Linked DNA regions of Limibacter armeniacum. The protein of the gene in region 2 binds, or shares a complex with, the protein of the main gene of each other region. Links are inferred from orthologs where the notes say so. Each region holds a gene or a part of one and is shown on either strand. Other genes may lie near its edges.

Region 1 (3,243 bases), 2.3 Mb from region 2 along the record:
ATACGCTAGAAAATAGCTGTTGAATATTGATATTTTCTGAAGACAGTGTCATTTTGCCCGCCTCTATTTTCGAAATATCCAATATATTATTGATCAGCTCTGTCAGGTTCTGACCACTTTGCATAATATTCCCCAAAAACTGTTTAAACTCCTCATCAACCTTCTCTAAGTCAGGGTTCAGCAAAAGTAATTTACTAAACCCGACAATGGCATTTAAAGGAGAGCGTATCTCATGGCTCATATTGGCTAGAAACTGCGTTTTTGCTTCATTAGCCACTTCTGCTTTTACCTTTGAATCTTCAAGCTCTATTGTTCTTTGCTCAACCTTATCTTCCAAAGTCCGTTTATACTCTTCCAATTCTTGGTTGATTCTCATCATTTCTGACTGGCGTTCAAACAGTTCTTTTTTTGAGCTGATTAATACTTCATGCTGTTTCAGAATCTGGTCTTTCTCCTCTTTCAACCTCTCAAGAAGCTGTCTGATTTTCTCTTCATGCTGATAGTTAGTTTTCTTAAGTAAATAGAAACCAACCAAGACAAAACACAGCAAAAAAGCGATCATAGAAGTTAAGATTATTTCCTTCTCTGGTAAGAAGGGAAAATCTCGCCTTGTTACACCAAGCCATTCATATATATAGGGAGATAAGAAAAAGAGCAGAACAGGCACCAATACAGTCAGCTTTAACTCCTTCTGCTGTTTATATTCAAAAAACACAAAAGGGATACAAGCAAAAAGCACATAGATTAACAATTGAGCATAATAACCCACAATTCCAGTATTGGTAGTCCCATTTACAACTGCATAAAAAATCAAAATGGATATCACTACAGGGGGGAAGACACAAAGTAAGACTCTGGAGAGATTAATATACCCTTTAAGGTTTAACATCAATACTCCAACTGAACAGAGAATATAAAAACATGAGCCAATTATGGTCAGTTTACTTTCGATGGAAATACCTATTAGTGCCATTAACGAGAACCAGATAATCATAATCATGGCTACCTGATTGGTCAACACCAAACTACGGTCATCGATATCTTTAGGAAGGTGGCTATTTCCGATATTTGATAGTCTATTCCACATTCGTTATAAAATATGAAAAGTTAGTCTAAATGGGTTTTAAGATAAGTCATGTATAACATTAAAGGTTGAATGACTTCAGACTTAATAGATGTAGTTTACAACAATTATCAATAAATGTAAATCCCTGAAAAAGAAAAGGTTCCATTTGTGTAATACAAATGGAACCTTTTTATAACTAAACAGTCTCTATTACTCTGATTAGTTGTTAGATCTGATCATATCAATGAACTGATCAAACAAATATCTCGAGTCATGTGGCCCTGGAGATGATTCAGGGTGATACTGTACTGAGAATGCTTTCTTATCCTTAACTCTGATACCTTCTACTGTATCATCATTCAGGTTGATGTGTGTAACTTCTACGTTGTCACTGTTTTCTACATCCTCTTTACTTACTGTAAAACCATGGTTTTGTGAAGTAATCTCACTCAGTCCTGTCACCAAGTTTTTCACAGGGTGGTTCAAACCTCTATGGCCATGGTGCATTTTATAAGTAGAGATTCCAGATGCAAGTGCCAAAATCTGATGACCAAGACAGATACCAAACACAGGCATATCATCTGCCAATATTTCTTTTACTGTGTCTACAGCATAGCTCATCACAGATGGGTCACCAGGTCCATTTGAGATAAAGAAACCATCAGGATTCCACTTCTTCATTTGTTCGTAAGAAGTTTTCGCAGGGAATACTTTACAGTAAATACCTCTCTCTGTCATGTTCTCAAGAATCGATTTCTTGATACCGATATCTAATACTGCTACTTTAATCGGTGCATGAGGGTCTCCCATGAAATATCTCTCCTTGGTACTTACCAATGAAGACAACTCTAGCCCTTCCATGCTTGGAGTTGCTTCCAACTTCTCCTTGATTTTCTCAATATCATCGGTTTCCGAGGAAATAATAGCATTCATAGCGCCCTGCTGACGGATATGTCTAACAAGCTTTCTTGTATCAATATCGGCAATACCCACGATGTTCGCTCTCTCAAGGTATTCCTGAAGAGACCCTTCAGATGTCTTTCTAGAGAAGGTGTTTGAAAACTTCTTAACCACCAATCCTCTAATTTGAACCTGTGTAGACTCATCTTCTTGAGACAGTGTACCGTAGTTACCGATATGAGACGTTGTGTTCACGATGATTTGTCCATAATAAGACGGGTCTGTATAAATTTCCTGATAACCTGTCATCCCTGTATTAAAACAGATTTCACCAGCAGAAGTTCCTATCTTACCAATGGCTGTACCGTGAAAGGTAGTGCCATCCTCGAGCATCAAAATAGCAGCTTGTTTCTCCATCTATTCAAGTCCTTTTATATTTACAAATTGCGCAAAGGTAATAAATTAATAATGAACCTATTAGAGTAATGCTTAGAATATTTAAACAGTCTGTAGAAATTATTTTAATTTTTATTTCAAATTCATTGCGTTTTCCACTCTTTTATTTAGAAAAATTGAGATTCAACAAAACATCAATCTTTTTGAACACTGTTTAATTTTTTTTTTCATCAGCTCCTCCAAATATATTCAGGGCATAAAAAAAGGGAAACAGTCAACTGACTGTCTCCCTCGACATTTCTTCTAAAGCATTTTATCAATACTGTTAGACACATTTTCAGATTATTCAGCTGATTCAGTGTTTTCAGTAGTTGAAGAAGTATCAGCTGAAGCTGAACCTTTCTTTCTTCTGCTTCTTCTAGTAGTTTTAGTACTAGTTGCACCTTTAGGGTTGTAGATTTCGTTGAAGTCTACCAACTCGATCATCGCAGTTTCAGCACCGTCACCAAGACGTCTACCAGTTTTGATGATACGAGTGTAACCACCTGGTCTGTCCGCTACTTTGTCAGCAATAACACCGAAAAGTTCTTTCAGAGCCTCTTTGTTTTGCAGGTAAGAGAATACAACTCTTCTTGAGTGCATAGTATCATTCTTTGCCTTTGTAATGATAGGCTCAGCAAACTTACGAAGAGCTTTCGCTTTCGCTAAAGTTGTGTTGATTCTTTTGTGCTCAATCAGAGAGATTGTCATGTTTGTAAGCATCGCATTTCTGTGCGCTGCTTTTCTACCTAGGTGGTTAAATTTTTTACCGTGTCTCATTATTCTACGATTGTTAGCAACCAGCCGTATTAGGTACTGATGCTTTAATATTTAAAATAAAC
Region 2 (3,659 bases):
TGGTGAGGTAGATAAGACGTCTATAAAAAAGCAGACAGAAGGTATAAGTACAGACCAAGGTGTGGTTAGGGCTGACGTATCTTCCCGTGGACTTTCCAATAAGCGGCAGCAATCAAAAGTGGGAAGCAAAAACAGTTTTGCCTTGATGCAGGCGCTTTTCGTCAATTTGAAGAATCAAACTGGTATACAAATTATTTCGGCAGCAGCTGGTGATAGTTATGCTTTGGAGTCAGACCAATGGCAAAACGGCTTGTTTACCTACTGTATGTTGAACGGAATGCGGGATGGAAAAGCAGATCTTAATCAAGATGGTAAGCTTTACCTTTCAGAGCTTAAAAGCTTTATGGATAAGGAAGTCTTCAGACTTTCAAATGGTGCACAGCAGACGACTGCTAGGGGAGAGAACCTGTTATATGACTTTCTAATTGATTGATTGTATTGCGAATAAAAAGAGAAGCCCAACTTAAGTAATTGACTTAGTTGGGCTTCTTTATTTTTACTGTATTGAGTTTGCTAAGAGATTAGCGGCTCAGGTACAGGTTTCTTTCAGAGTAAATGTTCTGGAAGAACTCGTCTCTCAAGCTATCGATGAAGTAGATGCCCTCACCTGTAGATTTCATCTCAGGACCCAATTCCTTGTTTACGTTAGGGAATTTCTCGAATGAGAATACTGGAATCTTGATTGCGTAACCTTCTTTCACAGGTTTGAAGTCGAAGTCAGTCACCTTATTCTCACCCAACATCACCTTCGTAGCGTAATTCACGTAAGGCTCTTGGTAAGCTTTACTGATGAATGGTACAGTACGAGATGCTCTAGGGTTCGCTTCGATGATGTAAACTTTGTCATCCTTGATCGCAAACTGGATGTTGATCAGACCTTTAGTCTCCAGTGCAATAGCGATTTTCTTTGTGTACTCCTCAATCTGCTCGATTACCAAGTCACCTAGGTTGTAAGGAGGCAGTACTGCGTAAGAGTCACCAGAGTGGATACCTGCAGGCTCGATGTGCTGCATGATACCTAGGATGTACACGTTTTCACCGTCACAGATTGCGTCTGCTTCAGCTTCGATAGCGCCATCCAAGAAGTGGTCAAGAAGTACTTTGTTGCCTGGGATCTCTCTCAGTGTGTCAACAATGTGGTCTTCCAGCTCTTTCTCGTTGATGACAATCTTCATTTTCTGACCACCCAATACGTAAGAAGGTCTTACCAACATCGGGAAGCCGATTTCCTCACAGATTTCCAGTGCTTCGTCAGCTGTCTGAGCTGTTGCGAACTCTGGGTAAGGAATATTGTTGTCACGCAACAGTGAAGAGAATGAACCACGGTCTTCAGCAAGGTCAAGCGCTTTGAAGCTTGTACCGATGATCTTGATACCGTAACGGTCCAGTTTCTCTGCCAGTTTCAAGGCAGTCTGTCCACCCAACTGAACGATAACACCTTCCGGTTTCTCGTGTAGGATGATTTCGTAGATGTGCTCCCAGAATACTGGCTCGAAGTACAGCTTGTCAGAGATATCGAAGTCAGTTGAAACCGTCTCAGGGTTACAGTTGATCATGATCGTCTCATAGCCACACTCTTTAGCAGCCAATACGCCGTGTACACAGCAGTAGTCAAACTCGATACCTTGACCGATACGGTTAGGACCAGCACCTAGTACCACGATTTTCTTCTTGTCAGATGGTTCTGACTCGTTTTCGTCGTCGAATGCTGAGTAGTAGTAAGGTGTTTTAGCCTCAAACTCGGCAGCACAAGTATCAACCAGCTTCCAGCTACGCTTGATACCAAGCTCGTGGTAACGGCGGTTGAATACTTCGCTTTCCAGTTTGCCCAAAAGGTGTGCGATCTGACGGTCAGCAAAGCCCATTTCTTTGGCTTGCATCATCAGCTCCTTAGGCAGCGTTTCCAGCGAATATTTTTGAATTTCCTTCTCAATCAGGACAATGTCCAGAACTTGGTGAAGGAACCATTTGTCAATCTTAGTAAGGTTGCGAACAGTCTTTAGGGCGATACCCAGTTTCAGCGCATCATAGATACGGAAAAGTCTGTCATCACTAGGGTTCTCTAAGCGGCGAAGAATTTCCTCACGGTCTGTCATTTCCTTACCGTCAGCACCTAATCCGTTACGCTTGATTTCCAGTGACTGGCAAGCTTTCTGAAGTGCTTCCTGAAAGTTACGTCCGATACCCATTACCTCCCCTACAGATTTCATCTGCAGACCAAGCTTAGTGTCAGAGCCTTTGAACTTGTCAAAGTTCCAACGAGGGATCTTAACGATTACGTAGTCCAGTGCAGGCTCGAAGAATGCTGAAGTAGTACCTGTAATAGCATTCTGAAGCTCGTCAAGGTTGTATCCGATAGCTAGCTTTGCTGCGATTTTAGCAATTGGGTAACCAGTTGCTTTCGAAGCCAAAGCGGATGAGCGTGATACACGAGGGTTGATTTCGATACCTACGATGCTGTCATCCTCAGGGTTTACTGCAAACTGTACGTTACATCCACCTGCAAACTGACCGATACCATTCATCATCTTGATGGCAAGGTCACGCATGTGTTGGTAAACAGTGTCAGGCAGTGTCTGAGCTGGAGCAACAGTGATAGAGTCACCTGTGTGAACACCCATTGGGTCAAAGTTCTCGATAGAACAGATGATGATCACGTTACCAGCGTTGTCACGCAGTAGCTCCAGTTCATACTCTTTCCATCCTAGGATACTTTGCTCTACCAGTACTTCGTGTACAGGGGAGAAGTGAAGACCTCTAGTCAGTGCTTTGTCAAATTCCTCTTCACTGTGGACAAAACCACCACCTGAACCACCCAGTGTAAATGAAGGGCGGATAACTAGTGGGAAACCAATCTCCTGTGCGATTTCCTTTCCTTCTAGGAATGACTTGGCTGTACGTCCCTTACACACGTTCACATCAAGCTCGATCATCTTGTTACGGAAGAGCTCGCGGTCTTCTGTAGTTTGGATGGCGTCAATGTCAACACCGATGATCTCTACACCATATTCCTCCCAGATACCAGCTTCCTGGCATTTGATCGCAAGGTTAAGCGCAGTCTGACCACCCATCGTAGGCAGTACGGCGTCAATCTTGTGTTTTTCCAGAATTTCAATGATGGATTTCTTTTCGAGGGGCTTGAGGTAAATGTTGTCGGCAGTGACAGAATCTGTCATGATGGTCGCAGGATTGGAGTTAATCAGGGTAACTTCAATACCTTCTTCTCGTAGAGAGCGGGCTGCTTGCGAACCTGAATAGTCGAATTCACAGGCTTGTCCGATCACAATCGGGCCACTCCCGATAATCAGTACAGAGTTGATGTGTTTTTTCCTTGGCATTCTTATAATTGTTAGCTGTTCTGCATTTCTTATCGGGATGCAAAGGTATAGAAAGTGAGGTGATTTTTAATGGAAAATTGAATAAAAATGTAATTTTTTTAGAAATGAACTAAAATTTGGAGGGCTAAAATCAATCAAATCAAGCGAATGTGTAGTGTTGTGAGATTTAAATTATGATATAGGCTATTCTTGCTACAATTTATGTAATTATGGGCTAAATGTACCATTAGGCATAAAAAAAGACCTGCCTTTTAACAGACAGGTCTTTCGAAATATGATTTATGAGTGAAGCTACTTATACAGTTTCACTTTTTTTTGGCG

The links.
Region 1: the proteins of carB (region 2) and carA are in contact, whole or in part, in a solved structure (PDB 1KEE), measured with the Escherichia coli proteins. The link is inferred for Limibacter armeniacum from one-to-one orthologs.

The regions. Positions count from the first base shown.
Region 1 is NZ_JBAJNO010000009.1:3,010,320-3,013,562, reverse strand. Bases 335-3,243 are described here. They hold carA (glutamine-hydrolyzing carbamoyl-phosphate synthase small subunit), read right to left. Parts: upstream 2,384-3,243; coding sequence 1,286-2,383; downstream 335-1,285. Other genes in these bases: rplQ (50S ribosomal protein L17), read right to left, coding at 2,705-3,181; V6R21_RS30275 (ATP-binding response regulator), read right to left, coding at 335-1,087. In the rest of the region: more of V6R21_RS30275, read right to left, coding at 1-334. UniProt on the Escherichia coli protein: Small subunit of the glutamine-dependent carbamoyl phosphate synthetase (CPSase).
Region 2 is NZ_JBAJNO010000009.1:670,200-673,858, reverse strand. What follows is about bases 322-3,646. They hold carB (carbamoyl-phosphate synthase large subunit), read right to left. Parts: upstream 3,339-3,646; coding sequence 522-3,338; downstream 322-521. Other genes in these bases: V6R21_RS20525 (alanine/glycine:cation symporter family protein), read right to left, coding at 3,634-3,646; V6R21_RS20535 (caspase family protein), read left to right, coding at 322-433. In the rest of the region: more of V6R21_RS20535, read left to right, coding at 1-321; more of V6R21_RS20525, read right to left, coding at 3,647-3,659. UniProt on the Escherichia coli protein: Large subunit of the glutamine-dependent carbamoyl phosphate synthetase (CPSase).